2 regions of the Streptomyces sp. JLBG701 genome follow, and region 1 is predicted to be linked to the other one. Evidence: riboswitches for the same ligand, from Rfam matches in the RefSeq annotation. Region 1 holds a riboswitch; the other holds the start of a gene.
The links. A riboswitch is a leader RNA that binds a small molecule or an ion and turns the genes downstream of it on or off. The one in region 1 is predicted to bind glycine.
Positions count from the first base shown of each region.

Region 2: it holds a riboswitch for glycine, as region 1 does, so the genes downstream of both, gcvP (aminomethyl-transferring glycine dehydrogenase) here and gcvT (glycine cleavage system aminomethyltransferase GcvT) in region 1, are expected to answer to the same signal.

Region 1 covers NZ_CM178588.1:7,932,862-7,940,208, forward strand. The annotation lists gene glyA (serine hydroxymethyltransferase) at 1-532, opposite strand, end outside; gene gcvH (glycine cleavage system protein GcvH) at 548-925, opposite strand; gene gcvT (glycine cleavage system aminomethyltransferase GcvT) at 1,035-2,168, opposite strand; glycine riboswitch at 2,203-2,310, opposite strand; glycine riboswitch at 2,311-2,409, opposite strand; gene AC5DRG_RS36750 (AAA family ATPase) at 2,594-3,268, shown strand; gene AC5DRG_RS36755 (enhanced serine sensitivity protein SseB) at 3,350-4,123, shown strand; gene AC5DRG_RS36760 (enhanced serine sensitivity protein SseB C-terminal domain-containing protein) at 4,257-5,063, shown strand; gene AC5DRG_RS36765 (ABC transporter permease) at 5,475-6,473, shown strand; gene AC5DRG_RS36770 (ABC transporter substrate-binding protein) at 6,532-7,347, shown strand, end outside.
Region 2 covers NZ_CM178588.1:1,869,343-1,876,689, forward strand. The annotation lists gene gcvP (aminomethyl-transferring glycine dehydrogenase) at 1-1,884, opposite strand, end outside; glycine riboswitch at 2,064-2,159, opposite strand; gene AC5DRG_RS08590 (PRC-barrel domain-containing protein) at 2,273-2,644, shown strand; gene AC5DRG_RS08595 (DNA polymerase IV) at 2,566-4,005, opposite strand; gene AC5DRG_RS08600 (MerR family transcriptional regulator) at 4,064-4,708, opposite strand; gene AC5DRG_RS08605 (bifunctional nuclease family protein) at 4,922-5,395, opposite strand; gene ftsR (transcriptional regulator FtsR) at 5,483-6,220, opposite strand; gene AC5DRG_RS08615 (zinc-ribbon and FHA domain-containing protein) at 6,264-7,214, opposite strand; gene AC5DRG_RS08620 (DUF881 domain-containing protein) at 7,276-7,347, opposite strand, start outside.

The DNA of each region.
Region 1 (7,347 bases):
GGTACGCCGACCAGCCCGCGATGATCACCTTCGGCCGGTGCTCCTTGGCGAGCCGCTCCACCTCGGCCATGTCGACCAGACCGGCGTCGTCGACGTGGTAGGCGACCACGTCGAACTGCTTCCCGGAGAAGTTCAGCCGCATCCCGTGGGTGAGGTGACCGCCGTGCGCGAGGTCGAGCCCGAGGATGGTGTCGCCGGGCTTGGCCAGCGCGAACAGCGCGGCCTGGTTGGCCGAGGCGCCCGAGTGGGGCTGGACGTTGGCGTACTCGGCGCCGAACAGCTCCTTGACCCGGTCGATCGCGATCTGCTCGGCGACATCGACGTGCTCGCAGCCGCCGTAGTAGCGGCGGCCGGGGTAGCCCTCGGCGTACTTGTTGGTGAGGACCGAGCCCTGCGCCTCCATGACCGCGACCGGCGCGAAGTTCTCGGAGGCGATCATTTCGAGGGTGGACTGCTGGCGGTTCAGCTCGGCGTCGACCGCGGCGGCGATCTCCGGGTCGAGCTCGTGCAGGGACGTGTTCAGAACGGACATCAGGCGTAGGACTCCTCAGCCGGCGGAAAAGGCGGTGTACTCGTCGGCGGAGAGCAGGTCGGACGGCTCCTCCGTGGCGCGTACCTTGAACAGCCAGCCGCCCTCGAAGGGGGCCGAGTTGACCAGCGACGGGTCGTTGACCACGTCCTCGTTGATCTCGGTGACCTCGCCGTCGACCGGGGAGTACAGGTCGCTTACCGACTTCGTCGACTCCAGTTCGCCGCAGGACTCACCCGCGGTCACCGTGGAACCGACCTCCGGGAGCTGGGCGTAGACGACATCGCCGAGCGCGTTGGCCGCGAACTCGGTGATGCCGACCGTCGAGACGCCGTCCTCGGCGACCGACAGCCACTCGTGCTCCTTGCTGTAGCGCAGCTGCTGGGGGTTGCTCATGGCCTGAATTCTCCTGTACGCGGGGGAGTGCTGGTGAATGGGGGACTGCTGGAGACGTGCGTGAACAGCGAAAATGTGCGCAGGGTCACGCACCGACCGCTTGGGGTGGCTACTTCTGGCGCTTGTAGAACGGCAGCGCCACGACCTCGTACGGCTCGTGGCTGCCCCGGATGTCCACACCGACACCGGCGCTGCCCGGCACCGAGTGCGCGGCGTCGACGTACGCCATCGCGATCGGCTTGCCGAGGGTGGGGGAGGGGGCGCCGGAGGTGACCTCGCCGATCACCCGGCCGTCGGCGACGACGGGGTACCCGGCGCGCGGGACACGGCGGCCCTCGGCGATCAGGCCGACCAGGACGCGCGGCGGGTTCTCCTGAGCGCGGGAGGCCGCCTCCTCAAGGGCCTCGCGCCCCACGAAGTCGCCCTCCTTCTCGAACTTCACCACCCGGCCGAGCCCGGCGTCGAAGGGAGTCAGGGAGGTCGTCAACTCGTGCCCGTACAGCGGCATGCCCGCCTCCAGGCGCAGCGTGTCCCGGCAGGAGAGGCCGCAGGGAACCAGACCGACGGGCGCGCCCGCCTCGGTCAGCGCCTGCCACAGCTTCTCGGCGTCGGCGGGGGCCACGAACAGCTCGAAGCCGTCCTCGCCGGTGTAACCGGTGCGGGCGATCAGCGCGGGGACGCCGGCGACGGTGCCGGGCAGGCCCGCGTAGTACTTCAGGCCGTCCAGGTCGGCGTCGGTGAGCGACTTGAGGATGCCGGGGGACTCGGGCCCCTGCACGGCGAGGAGGGCGTAGGCGTCCCGGTCGTCGCGGACGACGGCGTCGAAGCCGATGACCCGCTCCACCAGGGCGTCCAGCACGATCTGCGCGTTGCCGGCGTTGGCCACGACCATGTAGTGAGAAGACCCGGCTTCGGTCTCGGCCAGCCGGTAGACGATCAGGTCGTCGAGGATGCCCCCGTCGGCCTGGCAGATCATGGTGTAGCGGGCGCGGCCGACGCCCACGGAGGCGATGTTGCCGACCAGGGCGAAGTTCAGGAACTCCGCCGCCTGCGGGCCGGTGACGGTGATCTCGCCCATGTGGGAGAGGTCGAAGAGACCGGCACGGGTACGCACCGCGACATGTTCGTCGCGCTCGGAGCCGTAGCGCAGGGGCATGTCCCAGCCGGCGAAATCGGTCATCGTCGCGCCGAGCTCACGATGCAGGGCATCGAGTGCGGTACGACGGGTAGGGCTACTGCTCATCGGTAGTGCTCCCAGGGCATGACGGCGAGGTCGTTCCTCCCCATCTGTCATCGGAACCTGAGAGGTTCGCCGTGACCACGAGGGATCACGGGTTGCACCTTGGGTGGGGCCACTGCGACAGCGGCCCGCTTTTCAGATGTGCCTCGCCCGCGCGGTAACGGGGCCTGAGAGATTCAAGGGAGGGACTTGCTCCTTCGGCGCCCCAGCGAAGCACTGCTGGGGACTCTCCCGCGCGGATTCAAGCGGCCGGTATGCAGTTGGCGCGCACATCATTGCACGGCTCGCCGGTTCGTGGCAGACCGGCTTTTAACACCGCTCTTTGTAACCGGGCTGTGGCAGGACAAGAACGAAAACACGAGAGACCTCGGATTACCTTCTCTTTACACTCGACGGGGATGGGGACTCCCGTACCCCAGGGGAGGACGATCACGGTGAACAGGACCACGGCGTACGCGACCACCTCGGCCCTCGCGCTGCCCGAGCAGCGCACGGCCCCGGCCCGGGAGGCCTCGGGCGCGTGCCCGGCGCCCGTCGTCCGAGACCTGCGCGACCGAGCGGGCCACAGCCCGCACGCCCTGCTCTTCAACCCCCGCGACCTGGTCGTGATCACCGGCCTGCCCGGCAGCGGCAAGTCCACGCTGATGCGGCGCACGGTCAAGGGCATGCGGATCGACTCCCAGGACACCCGCGACCGCTGGGACGAGCGAACCCCCCGCTTCCTGCCCTACGCGATCTACCGCCCCCTGGTCCGCCTCGCCCATTACTACGGACTCCACCGCGCCCTGCGCTCCGACTCCGGAGTCGTCGTCCACGACTGCGGTACGCAGGCCTGGGTGCGCGGTTGGCTGGCCCGCGAGGCCCGCCGCCGGGGCGGCACGCTGCACCTTCTCCTCCTCGACGTCACCCCGAAGACCGCCCTCGCCGGCCAGCGCGAGCGCGGCCGCGGTGTCTCGCGGTACGCCTTCCTGCGCCACCGCACGGCCGCCGGCCGGCTGATCCGCTCGGTGGAACAGGGCGACCTGCCCCAGGGCTGCGGCTCGGCGGTCCTGCTCGACCGGGACGCGGCCAACGTGCTGCGCCGCATCGGCTTCACGGGCTGAGTGGCCGTAGACCGGTCGGTCGTACGTCCGCACCCGCTAGCCTTTCCAGCCACAGCAGGTACTTGAGCAGGCGGTAGGCAGATGGACTTCCCGGCGGAATTTCCCGCGGACTTCCCGGCACAGGCACACCCACACCCGCACGGCGGCTGGCCGGGCAACGAACTGGAGGAGGTCCTGTCGGCGTCCCTCGGCATCCCAGGTGCCGGCGGCCGGATCATCGAGGTGCTCGGGCGCAGCTTCGTCTGGGTGCCGCTGCCCGGCGGCGGCGGTCCGCACAGCGGCCCGCTGGACCTGCCCACGACGCAGATCGACGGCCAGCCCTACGTACCCGTCTTCAGCTCCGAGGAGCAGTTCCGCCAGGTCGTCGGCTCCCACATGTCGTACACCATCGCGCCGGCCGTGGAGTTCGCCCGCGGCCTGCCCCCGCAGGTCGGCATCGCCGTGAACCCCGACGGCCTGGTCGGCGTACCGCTGCCCCCGCAAGCCGTCGCCGAACTGTGCCGCCTCGGCCGCACGACCGGCGCCCGCGTCCGCCTCTTCGAACCGGACTGGCAGGACGACCCGGTCGACTTCCTGTCCGCCGCCTCCGCCGAGTTCGCCCGGATCGGCGTGGTGGCGACGGCCCGCCGCTGCCTGGCGGCGATCGAGACGGCGGATCCGGTGATGTTCGTAGGAGTCGAACTCTCCCAGTGGGAGGGCGACATCAGGGCGTTGCCGCTGGAAGCACTGGGCAGGGCGCTAGGCCAGGCCCCGGTGAAGTGGCAGGTCAACCTGGTCCTGATGGACGTAGCCCAGGACCCGGTAGCGGACTGGCTGAGGGAGAAGGTCCGCCCCTTCTACCAGGCGCAGGTCTAACCCACCTAGGGGCGCGGGGAACTGCGCGACCAGCCACAGCGAACCCGCACTCGCCGACGAACAACCGGCCCCGGGCGATTGGGCGCTTAAGCTGGTTTCATATCCGGGGCAGACAATCGAAGGGGCGGTACAGGTGAGCGCCAGCGGCATCGCGACCGGGCAGGTCGAGCACATGCTGCGCCAAGTGACGCCCGGGCGCTACGACGCCTACGAGGCGCTGCTCCGCGCGCTCGCGACCCCTTCCTCCGGCCAGATCTGGATGCTCCTGTGGCACGGCCAGGCAGGATCCCCGGACGCCCAGTACGGAAACATGGAGGTCGACGGCTTCGGCTACGCCCCATGCGTCACCTCCGCCCAGGAACTCTCCGCCAGCGGCTGGAACCGCTCCTACGAAGTCGTCGACGGAGTGGACGTGGCCCGCACCCTCTACCCCGACCACTTCGGCCTCTGGCTCAACCCGCACGCCCCCGGCGGCGGCCTCGGCATCCCCTGGCTGGACCTGCGCCGCATCGCCACCGGCCTGGAGCGCCAGCCGGCCGGCCCGCTGCGGCTGTCCGAACCGGCCATCGAGGTCCCGCAGTTCTACGCCCTGCTCACGCACAACGCCCACCGCACCCCGGCCGTGCGCGCACTGCGCCGCGCCTGGGTGCAGCCGGCGCTCGGGGCGCCGTACCTCGCCATCGGTCTCGACGTGTACGACACCAGCCCGCCGGCCGTCGACTCGGTGCGCGCGATGATGCAGCAGTCCATCGGCGCGGTCCCGGACGGGCTGCCGGTGTCGACGGTCGCGATGTCCGATGAGTACGACCCGGTCGCGATGTGGATGCGCGCGGGCGCCCGTCCCTTCTACGACCGTGAGGCCCACGCGGCCCCGGTCCAGGCGCCGGCGCAGGCCCCGGCCGCCGGGTACGGCTTCCCGCCGGCCCACGGCGGATACTGAGCGCCGCCCACCCCGTTTACCGGTCCGCCGAAGAATTTACTTCCCTGACACACTTCTTCGCGCGTAGATAACGGCGTAAGGTCACGATCGTCGGCGAACTGCCGTTCTGTCCCAACCGTGCCGCGTCCGAGAGGCGTTACCCGCTGTTCGGATAACGGAATCCCCAGGACTGCATCACGGTTGCGCATACTTTCGCCGCCAAGTCTGGCGGGTGATCGCGACGAAGCTGAAGACTCCCGACTCAGACGCGGGGTCATCGGCCTCGTGCGTGAAGACAAGTCGACAAGTCGAAGCAAACGCCGGGTCAACGGCCGCACCATCTGCGGCCGGCATCCGGCCCGCAAGTGAACCAAAGCCGCACACAGCGGCGGGCGTAGGCCGGTCACCACCGGCGAGAGGGGTCGGGTCACTGTGACCGCACCGATCGAAACCACGGGGGCGGCAGGCGAGGTGCAGCCGGAGGCTGTGCTCGCCGGCGTCGACAAGGCGAAGATCGAAGGCCGTTCCCTGGGGCAGATCGCCTGGACCCGGTTCAAGAAGGACAGAGTCGCCGTCGCGGGCGGCGTCATCGTGATCGTGCTGATCCTGCTGGCGATCCTCTCCCGCCCCATCCAGGCTCTGTTCGGCCTCGACCCCAACGCCTTCAACCAGGACCTGATCGACCCCAACACCTCGCTGCCCACCGGCGACTTCGGCGGGATGAGCTGGGACCACCCGCTCGGCGTCGAGCCCAAGTTCGGGCGCGACATCGCGACCCGCATCCTGGAGGGCTCCTGGGTCTCGCTGGTCGTCGCGTTCGGGGCCACGATCCTGTCCAACGTGATCGGCACGGTCCTCGGTGTGGTGGCCGGTTACTACGGGGGGCGGGTGGACACGATCATCAGCCGTCTGATGGACACCTTCCTCGCCTTCCCGCTGCTGCTGTTCGCCATCGCCATCTCGGCGACACTGCAGGGCGGCGCGTTCGGCCTCGAAGGTCTTCCCCTGCACATCAGCGTGCTCATCTTCATCATTGGTTTCTTCAACTGGCCATATCTCGGGCGAATTGTTCGCGGCCAGACCCTGGCCCTGCGCGAGCGCGAGTTCGTCGACGCCTCTCGGGGCATGGGCGCGAAGGGGCCGTACATCCTCTTCCGCGAGCTGCTCCCGAACCTGGTCGGCCCGATCATCGTCTACTCGACGCTGCTCATCCCGACCAACATCCTGTTCGAGGCCAGCCTGAGCTTCCTGGGCGTCGGCATCCAGCCCCCGCAGGCGTCCTGGGGCGGGATGATCAGTGAGGCGGTCACCTACTACGAGGTCGATCCGCAGTTCCTGATCGTGCCCGGACTCGCGATCTTCGTCACCGTGCTGGCGTTCAACCTGCTCGGCGACGGTCTCCGTGACGCTCTCGACCCGCGCAGCCGCTGACATGCGGCCGCGTCGAGGGTCCATCAAGTTTCCAACTATGGAGGGGAAGCAGACCATCATGCGAAGGTCAGCGCTGGCCGCGGTTGCGGCCATCGGCACTGTGAGCCTGCTGCTTGCGGGTTGCAGCAAAGCCGATGACAACACGAACGACGAGACCAAGTCAGCTGGGGCCAACGCAGCGACCAAGGACATCGTCAACGCCTCGACCCACAAGGGCGGGACGGTCACCTACGAGTACTCCGACGTCCCGGACTCCTTCGACCCGGGCAACACGTACTACGCGTACATGATCAACTTCAGCCGGCTGTACGCCCGCCCGCTGATGACCTTCAAGCCCGGCGCGGGCGACAAGGGCAACGAGCTGGTCCCGGACCTCGCCGCAGCCCCCGGTGAGTCGAGTGACGGCGGCAAGACCTGGACGTACAAGCTGCGTTCGGGCCTGAAGTACCAGGACGGCACGGCGATCACGTCGAAGGACGTGAAGTACGCCGTCGAGCGCTCCAACTTCGCGCGTGACGTGCTCTCCCTCGGCCCGAACTACTTCCAGCAGTTCCTCGAGGGCGGCGACAAGTACAAGGGTCCCTACAAGGACAAGAGTGCCGACGGCCTTGCGTCCATCGAGACGCCGGACGACACGACGATCGTCTTCCACCTCAACCGCGCCTTCCAGGAGTTCGACTACCTGGCCGCGAATCCGCAGACGGCTCCGGTGCCGCAGGCCAAGGACACCGGCGTCGACTACGTCAAGAACATCGTGTCCTCGGGCTCGTACAAGTTCCAGAGCTACGAGGAGGGCAAGCAGGTCGTCCTCGTCCGCAACGAGAACTGGGACGCGTCGACCGACCCGCTGCGCAAGCAGTACCCGGACAAGATC
Region 2 (7,347 bases), 6.1 Mb from region 1:
GTCCTCGGCGGTCTTCACGACGACGACCTTCATCCCGGCCATGACGGCACTGGCGGCGTTCGTCCCGTGCGCGGAGGACGGAATCAGACACACGGTCCGCTGCTCGTCCCCGTTGGCCCGGTGGTATCCGCGTACGGCGAGCAGCCCGGCGAACTCGCCCTGGGACCCCGCGTTCGGCTGGAGGGACACCTTGTCGTATCCGGTGACCTCGGCGAGCCGCTCCTCCAGCTCCTGGATGAGCGTGAGATAGCCCTGCGCCTGCTCGGCGGGCGCGAAGGGGTGCAGCTGGCCGAACTCGGGCCAGGTGACCGGCTCCATCTCGGTCGTCGCGTTGAGCTTCATCGTGCAGGAGCCCAGCGGGATCATGCCGCGGTCGAGCGCGTAGTCACGGTCGGCGAGCCGGCGAAGGTAGCGCAGCATCGCGGTCTCGGAGCGGTGCTGGTGGAAGACGGGGTGCGTGAGGAAGTCATCAGTCCGCAGCAGCCCGGCCGGAAGAACATCGGCCGTCGCCGCGTCGAGCGCCTCGATGTCCGCCTCGACACCGAACGCCGCCCACACGGCGCCCAGTTGGGCCCGCGTGGTGGTCTCGTCACAGGCGAGGGAGACGTGGTCGGCGTCGACGAGGTACAGGTTGACGCCGCGCTCGCGTGCGGCGGCGACGATCTCCCCGGCCCGCCCCGGCACCCGCACGGTGAGAGTGTCGAAGTAGGCACCGTGCACGACCACGACGCCACCGGCCTTGAGCCCCTCGGCGAGGAGGTTGGCGTACCGGTGCGTGCGCCGCGCGATGCCCTTCAACCCCTCGGGCCCGTGGTAGACGGCGTACATGCCGGCCATCACGGCGAGCAGCACCTGAGCTGTGCAGATGTTGCTGGTCGCCTTCTCACGGCGGATGTGCTGCTCGCGGGTCTGCAGGGCGAGGCGGTAGGCCCGGTTCCCGTCGGCGTCCACGGACACACCCACGAGACGCCCGGGCAGGCTGCGGGCGAACTTCTCGTGGACGGCCATGTATCCGGCATGCGGCCCGCCGAAGCCCATCGGCACGCCGAAGCGCTGGGTCGTACCGATCGCGATGTCCGCGCCCAGCTCGCCCGGCGAGGTCAGCAGCGTCAGCGCGAGCAGATCGGCGGCCACGGTGACGAGCGCGCCCAGGGCGTGCGCCTGCTCGACGAGCGGCTTGATGTCGCGTACGGCACCGGAGGCGCCCGGGTACTGGACGAGCACGCCGTTGATCTCCCGCTCGGCGAGCTCGGCCGGGATGCCCTCGCTGAGGTCGGCGACGACGACCTCGACACCGGTCGGCTCGGCGCGGGTCTCGATCACGGCGATGGTCTGCGGCAGCGCGTCCGCGTCGACCAGGAACAGGCCCTTCTTGTTCTTGCCCATGCGCCGGGACAGCGCCATGGCCTCGGCGGCGGCCGTGCCCTCGTCGAGCAGCGAGGCGCCGGAGGTCGGCAGCCCGGTGAGCTCGGCGACCATGGTCTGGAAGTTCAGCAGTGCTTCGAGTCGGCCCTGGGAGATCTCGGGCTGGTAGGGCGTGTAAGCCGTGTACCAGGCCGGGTTCTCCATGACGTTGCGCAGGATGACGGGCGGCGTGAACGTCCCGTAGTAGCCGAGCCCGATCATCGAGCCGAGCACTTGATTGCGGTCCGCGAGGGAACCCAGCTCGGCCAGCACCTCGGCCTCGGTGCGCGCACCGGGCAGCTCCAGCGCATCGGCGTTCTTGATCACATCCGGCACCGCGGCGGCCGTCAGCTCGTCCAGCGAGCCGTAGCCGACCTGCGCGAGCATCTTGGCCCGCGCCTCCTGATCGGGCCCGATGTGGCGCTGCTCGAAGGGGATTCCCTGTTCGAGTTCGGAGAGCGGAATGCGATGGGTGGTCATTGCGGAGGCCTCCTGGTCAGACATGACCTTCGAGGGGCACCACGGCACGGGTACCCGGACGGCCTCCCCCTCTGTCATCTCAACCTGAGAGCTTCACCGGGTCGCCCGAGGGCCGCCCGGCTTTCACCGTCGGTGAGAGCGGAGGTCGTGGAGACCCCCACCCTGCTTTCCAGAGTGACCTCGTCCGTGCGGTACGTGGGCCTGAGAGATTCCGGGGAGGATTTGCTCCTTCGGCGCCTCCGATGTTGCCTGGAGGACTCTCCCGCACGGGGTCAGCAGCCGCTGTCAGCCTACCAGCGAGGTCAACGCCAGAGCGTTCGAGTGGCCACCTTCCCCAATGTGCTCTTTCGTAGTGCTTACGGATGAGTTGCGACCAAATGGAGGGACCGTGCAGACCGACATCGATCCGCGCAACCTGATCGGCCGCAAGGCGTTCGACCGCAACGGCACCAAGATCGGCACGGTCGACGAGGTCTACCTCGACGACGCGACCGGCGTACCGGAGTGGGCGGCCATACGCACCGGCCTGTTCAGCAGAGACGCCTTCGTGCCCCTGGAGCCCAGCGAGGTGATCGAGGGCACCCTGCGCATCCCCTTCGACCGGGCCCTGATCAAGGACGCCCCGGACTTCGGCGTCGGCCGCCACCTCTCCCCGGAACAGGAACTCCAGCTCTACCACCACTACGGCCTCGACGTGGCGCCCCCTCCCCCACTCCCGGACCGCGACTTCGGCAAGCTGGCGGGCTCGGACGACGCCTGAACCGGCGGCTCCTCGGGATCGTCGGGTCTTCGCGCCACCAGGGGCAGCGGATCCGCCGGCTCCAGATCCGGGTCGTCGACCCGGAAGGTCCGCACCCGCCCCACCTCCGACTGAGGCGTCTCGAACCGCACGGTGACCCGCCCCAGCCCACTGCCCTGCACCCAGCCGTGCCCGTGTTCGGCATGCCGCACGTCGTGCCCGGCAGGCCAGCGCCGCTCGACGGGCGCCGCGGACTCCTCGAGGGGCTCGTCCGGCGAGGCCTCCTCCTCGAAACCCTCCACATGTTCCCCCGCCGCCTGTGCGAAGAGATCCTCCTGGGTGTAGTCGGCGAGCCCGCTGACGCCCACGCCGAGCAGCCGTACACCTCCCGTGGTGTCCACGGAGTCCAGCAGCCGGGCGGCGGCCTCCCGCACCACCGCCGGATCGTCCGTGGGCCCCCGCAGCGTCTCGGACCGGGTCAGGGTGGAGAAGTCGTACCGCCGCACCTTGAGCACGATGGTCCGCCCCGACAGCCCGGCGCCCCGCAGCCGCCGCACGCACCGGTCGGCCAGCCGCTGCACCTCCAACCCCACCCGCACGCGATCATGGATGTCCACGTCATAGGTGTCCTCGACCGACACCGACTTGGTCTCCCGCTCGGCCACCACGGGCCGCTCGTCGTGCGCCAGCGCCATGGCGTACAGCGCATGCCCATGGGCCTTCCCCAGCAGCCGTACGAGCTCGTCCTCCCCCGCTTCGGCGATCTCGTCGACCGTGGTGATCCCGGCCCGCCTCAGGTGATCGCCCGTCGCCGGCCCGACCCCGGGCAGGGTCCGCACCGACATGGGCCCCAGCAGCGCCCTCTCGGTCCCCGGCTCGATCAGTACCAGCCCGTCGGGCTTGGCCTGCTCGGAGGCAATCTTCGCGAGCATCTTGGAGGCGGCGAGGCCCACCGACCCGGTGAGTCCGGTTACGGCCCGTATGTCCGCACGCAGCCTGATCCCCGTCAGCCGGGCCGACTCCGCGTCCCAGGCGGCTCCCCCGGCCTCCAGGTCGACGAACGCCTCGTCGAGGCTCAGCGGCTCCACCAGCGGCGACAGCGCCCGCAGCAGCGCCATCACCTGCTCGCTGATCGACCGGTACAACCCGAAGCGCGGCACGAGACAGGCGGCATTCGGAGCGAGCCGACGGGCCTGCGCCATGGGCATCGCCGAATTCACCCCGAAGACACGAGCCTCGTACGAAGCGGTCGCGACCACCCCACGGGGCCCGAGCCCACCCACGATGACGGCCTTCCCGCGCAGGCTCGGCTTGGACGCCTGCTCCGCCGAGGCGAAGAAGGCATCCATGTCGAGATGCAGGATCGTGGGCGAACTTCTCACATCTCCGATGCTGCCCTACGCCACTGACAATGCCCCGACACCGCCCCTGGACGCGGGCTCAGACCGCCCGATTCCGCCGTCGCGCCAGCTCGTCCGCGGGATTGGGCCCGACCAGGGTCTCGCCCGTGTCGATCCGCTCCCCGTGCAGCTGCGAGAGGGCGCTCTCGACGTCCCGCCACACCACACCGACGGCGATCCCGAAGATGCCCTGGCCGCCCTGGAGCAGGGCGTGGACCTCGTCGGGCGAGGTGCACTCGTAGACCGTGGCGCCGTCGCTCATCAGCGTCATGCGCTCCAGGTCGCGGAAGCCCCGCTCCCTGAGGTGCTGGACGGTGGTGCGGATGTTCTGCAGCGACACGCCCGTGTCGAGGAACCGCTTGACGATCTTCAGGACGACGACGTCCCGGAAGCTGTACAGCCTCTGCGTCCCCGACCCGTAGGCGGGCCGCACACTCGGCTCCACGAGGCCCGTGCGGGCCCAGTAGTCCAGTTGCCGATAGGTGATGCCGGCGGCCGCACACGCCGTCGGTCCGCGATAGCCGATCTGCTCGGACGCCATGGACGTCGCCCCTCCGCTGCTCGGCACCGCCGCCGGTCGCCGCGGAGCGTGATCGGCCGCGCTGCTGTGAAGCGGGTACGGGCCGCCGTCCCCGAAACCACGTCCGGGAACACCCCCAGCCGTACCGTCGCCGCTGCTTCTCACGCCGACCTCCGTCCTTGACCTGCCTTCTCGACGGTAGGCAGTCACCAGGGGCGCGTCAACGATCGCCACACTCGGCACGCCGAGTGATAATCACCCTAGGAGTGGTTTCCCGTACCCCACCGCGGGGAAAGGCTAGCCGAATGCGCTGAGGACGGGCCGCAGGACGCTCTCACTCGCCGCTGGCAATTGCCAGCATTTCGCGTCGTCACCGTCTCACTGACTGTTGGTACCGAAGTCCTCGGGCGAGATCTGGTCGAGGAACTCGCGGAACTTCTCCACCTCGTCCTCCTGCTCGTCCGGGATCGCGATGCCGGCGTCGTCGAGCACCCCGTCGCTGCCGTAGATCGGCGTCCCGGTGCGTAGCGCCAGCGCTATGGCGTCGGACGGGCGGGCACTCACCTCGACCCCGCTGGCGAAGACCAGCTCGGCGTAGAAGACGCCCTCACGCAAGTCGGTGATGCGCACCTCGGTGAGCTCCTGGCCGACGGCCTCCAGCACGTCCTTGAACAGGTCGTGGGTCAGCGGTCGTGCGGGGGCCATGCCCTGCTGGGCGAAGGCGATCGCCGTCGCCTCCCCCGGTCCGATCCAGATGGGGAGGTAGCGATCGCCTCCCACTTCACGCAGGAGCACGATCGGTTGGTTGGAGGGCATTTCGACCCGGACACCTACGACATCGAGCTCGTTCACACAGCAACCCTAGGCCGTGCCCGGGACGTTTGGGTAGTCGGGCCGAGAACGCGTGGCCGAACCTTGGCCCGGGCGAGCCCCACCGGCTCAGGGGAGCCGCACTCCGAGCGCTGTCTGCACCAGGGCCGCGTGCAGCTTCACCGTGAGCCCCGCCAGCTCCTTGGAACGGGCCTCGGCCACGGCCCTGGTCTGCGGATTGCGGTGGCGCTTCAGCGGGGCCACCACCTGGTCGACGAGGCCCGCCTCGCGGTCGGCCGCCGCCTTCATCACCCGCAGATGCCGCGGCTCGATGCCGAACCGCCCCAGTTCGACCACGAGAGAGGCCACCGTGACCGCCTCGGCGTCATACCCGCCGTCCGGCAACGGAGTGATCAGTCCGTAGGACTCCCACTCCTCCAGCTCCTTGTCGCCGATGTCGGCGGCGGCAAGCAGCTCGGATCGGCCGATACGGGCTGCCGTGGGCCCCGTGAGAGGCTCCAGCAGGGTTTCACCGTCCCGCTGACGGCCCACCGTCGGAAGCGGCAGGGCCTCCCCGCGCTCCATGGCCTCCAGGTGCTCGCGAATCACCTTGAGGGGCAGATAGTGGTCCCGCTGCATTCTCAGTACGTGGCCGAGGCGCTCGACGTCCTGAGCACTGAACTTGCGATACCCCGAGGGGGTGCGCTGTGGCTCGATGAGCCCTTCCGACTCCAGGAACCGGATCTTGGAGATGGTGACTTCGGGGAACTCGTCGCGCAGTACGTTCAGCACCGTGCCGATGCTCATCAGCCCACTGTCCGCGGCGGCGGTACCGTGCCCGGCACCGCCGCTCGGTGTTTGAAGCATGGACCTTCCCTGGGGGTCCCCCCGGACCGAGTCCGGGGGAGGGTCAGTAGCCCCGCTGGCTCGCGTAGAACACCAGCCGGTACTTGCCGATCTGCACCTCGTCACCGTTGGACAGGGCGACCGAGTCGATCCGCTCACGATTGACGTACGTGCCGTTCAGACTGCCCACGTCGGCCACCGTGAACGAGCCGTCCGGAACACGCCGGAACTCGACATGACGGCGCGAGACGGTCACGTCGTCCAGGAAGATGTCGCTCTGCGGGTGACGCCCCGCGGTGGTCAGCTCGCTGTCCAGGAGGAAGCGGCTGCCCGAGTTCGGCCCACGGCGCACCACCAGGAGCGCGGAGCCCAGCGGCAGCGCGTCGACGGCTGCCTGAGCCTCCGGGGAGAGCATCGGCATCTGCGTCTGACCGGTGACCTCGGCGTCGTAGGCCTCGATGCCGGAGATGGAGATCGTGGAGGTCGTCTCGGACGGACGCTCGGCGGCGACGCCGGCCCGCAGCGGAGCACCGCAGTTGGAGCAGAAGCGGCTGTTCTCCGCGTTCCGGTTACCGCACCTCGTACACACCAGGGCCGACATGGACGGATCCTCCTGCCCCGCCGGGGCATTGGACGTGTACGGGTCGGCGGGAAACCCTCCACCCGTACCTGAGGTTGACGGTTGCCCGAAACCTATGCCCCCGGACTGCGCAGGGTCAACCGACGGCGCGCCCTGACCTCCGGAAATGTCACCGCCCGGACCAGCGACCTGGTCCCGGAACAGCGGGCGCTGGCCCTCCGCGTCTGGCTGTGCGCGATGGCGAGCGGTGGCATTGTCGCTACCCTCTCGCGCGCTCTTGCCGAACAACTTCGCAAACAACTTCACGGGCGATTCCCCTTGACCGAAACAGACCCGCCCGTGGGGCAGGACGAACCCTGACTGAACACACCGGTCGACCCGGACATACTCACAACGTCCGTATCCACCAGACAGTTTCCACCACGCACCACCCATTCGGTGCGCCGACCCCCCGCAACCTCATGCCCTCGCCGGACGTCCCCCATGCACCCCCGGTTCACTGAGAGGACGACCGAGCGTAGTCAGGCTGCTTCGCCGCCCGCAAGGCATCCACGACGATCTTGGTCGA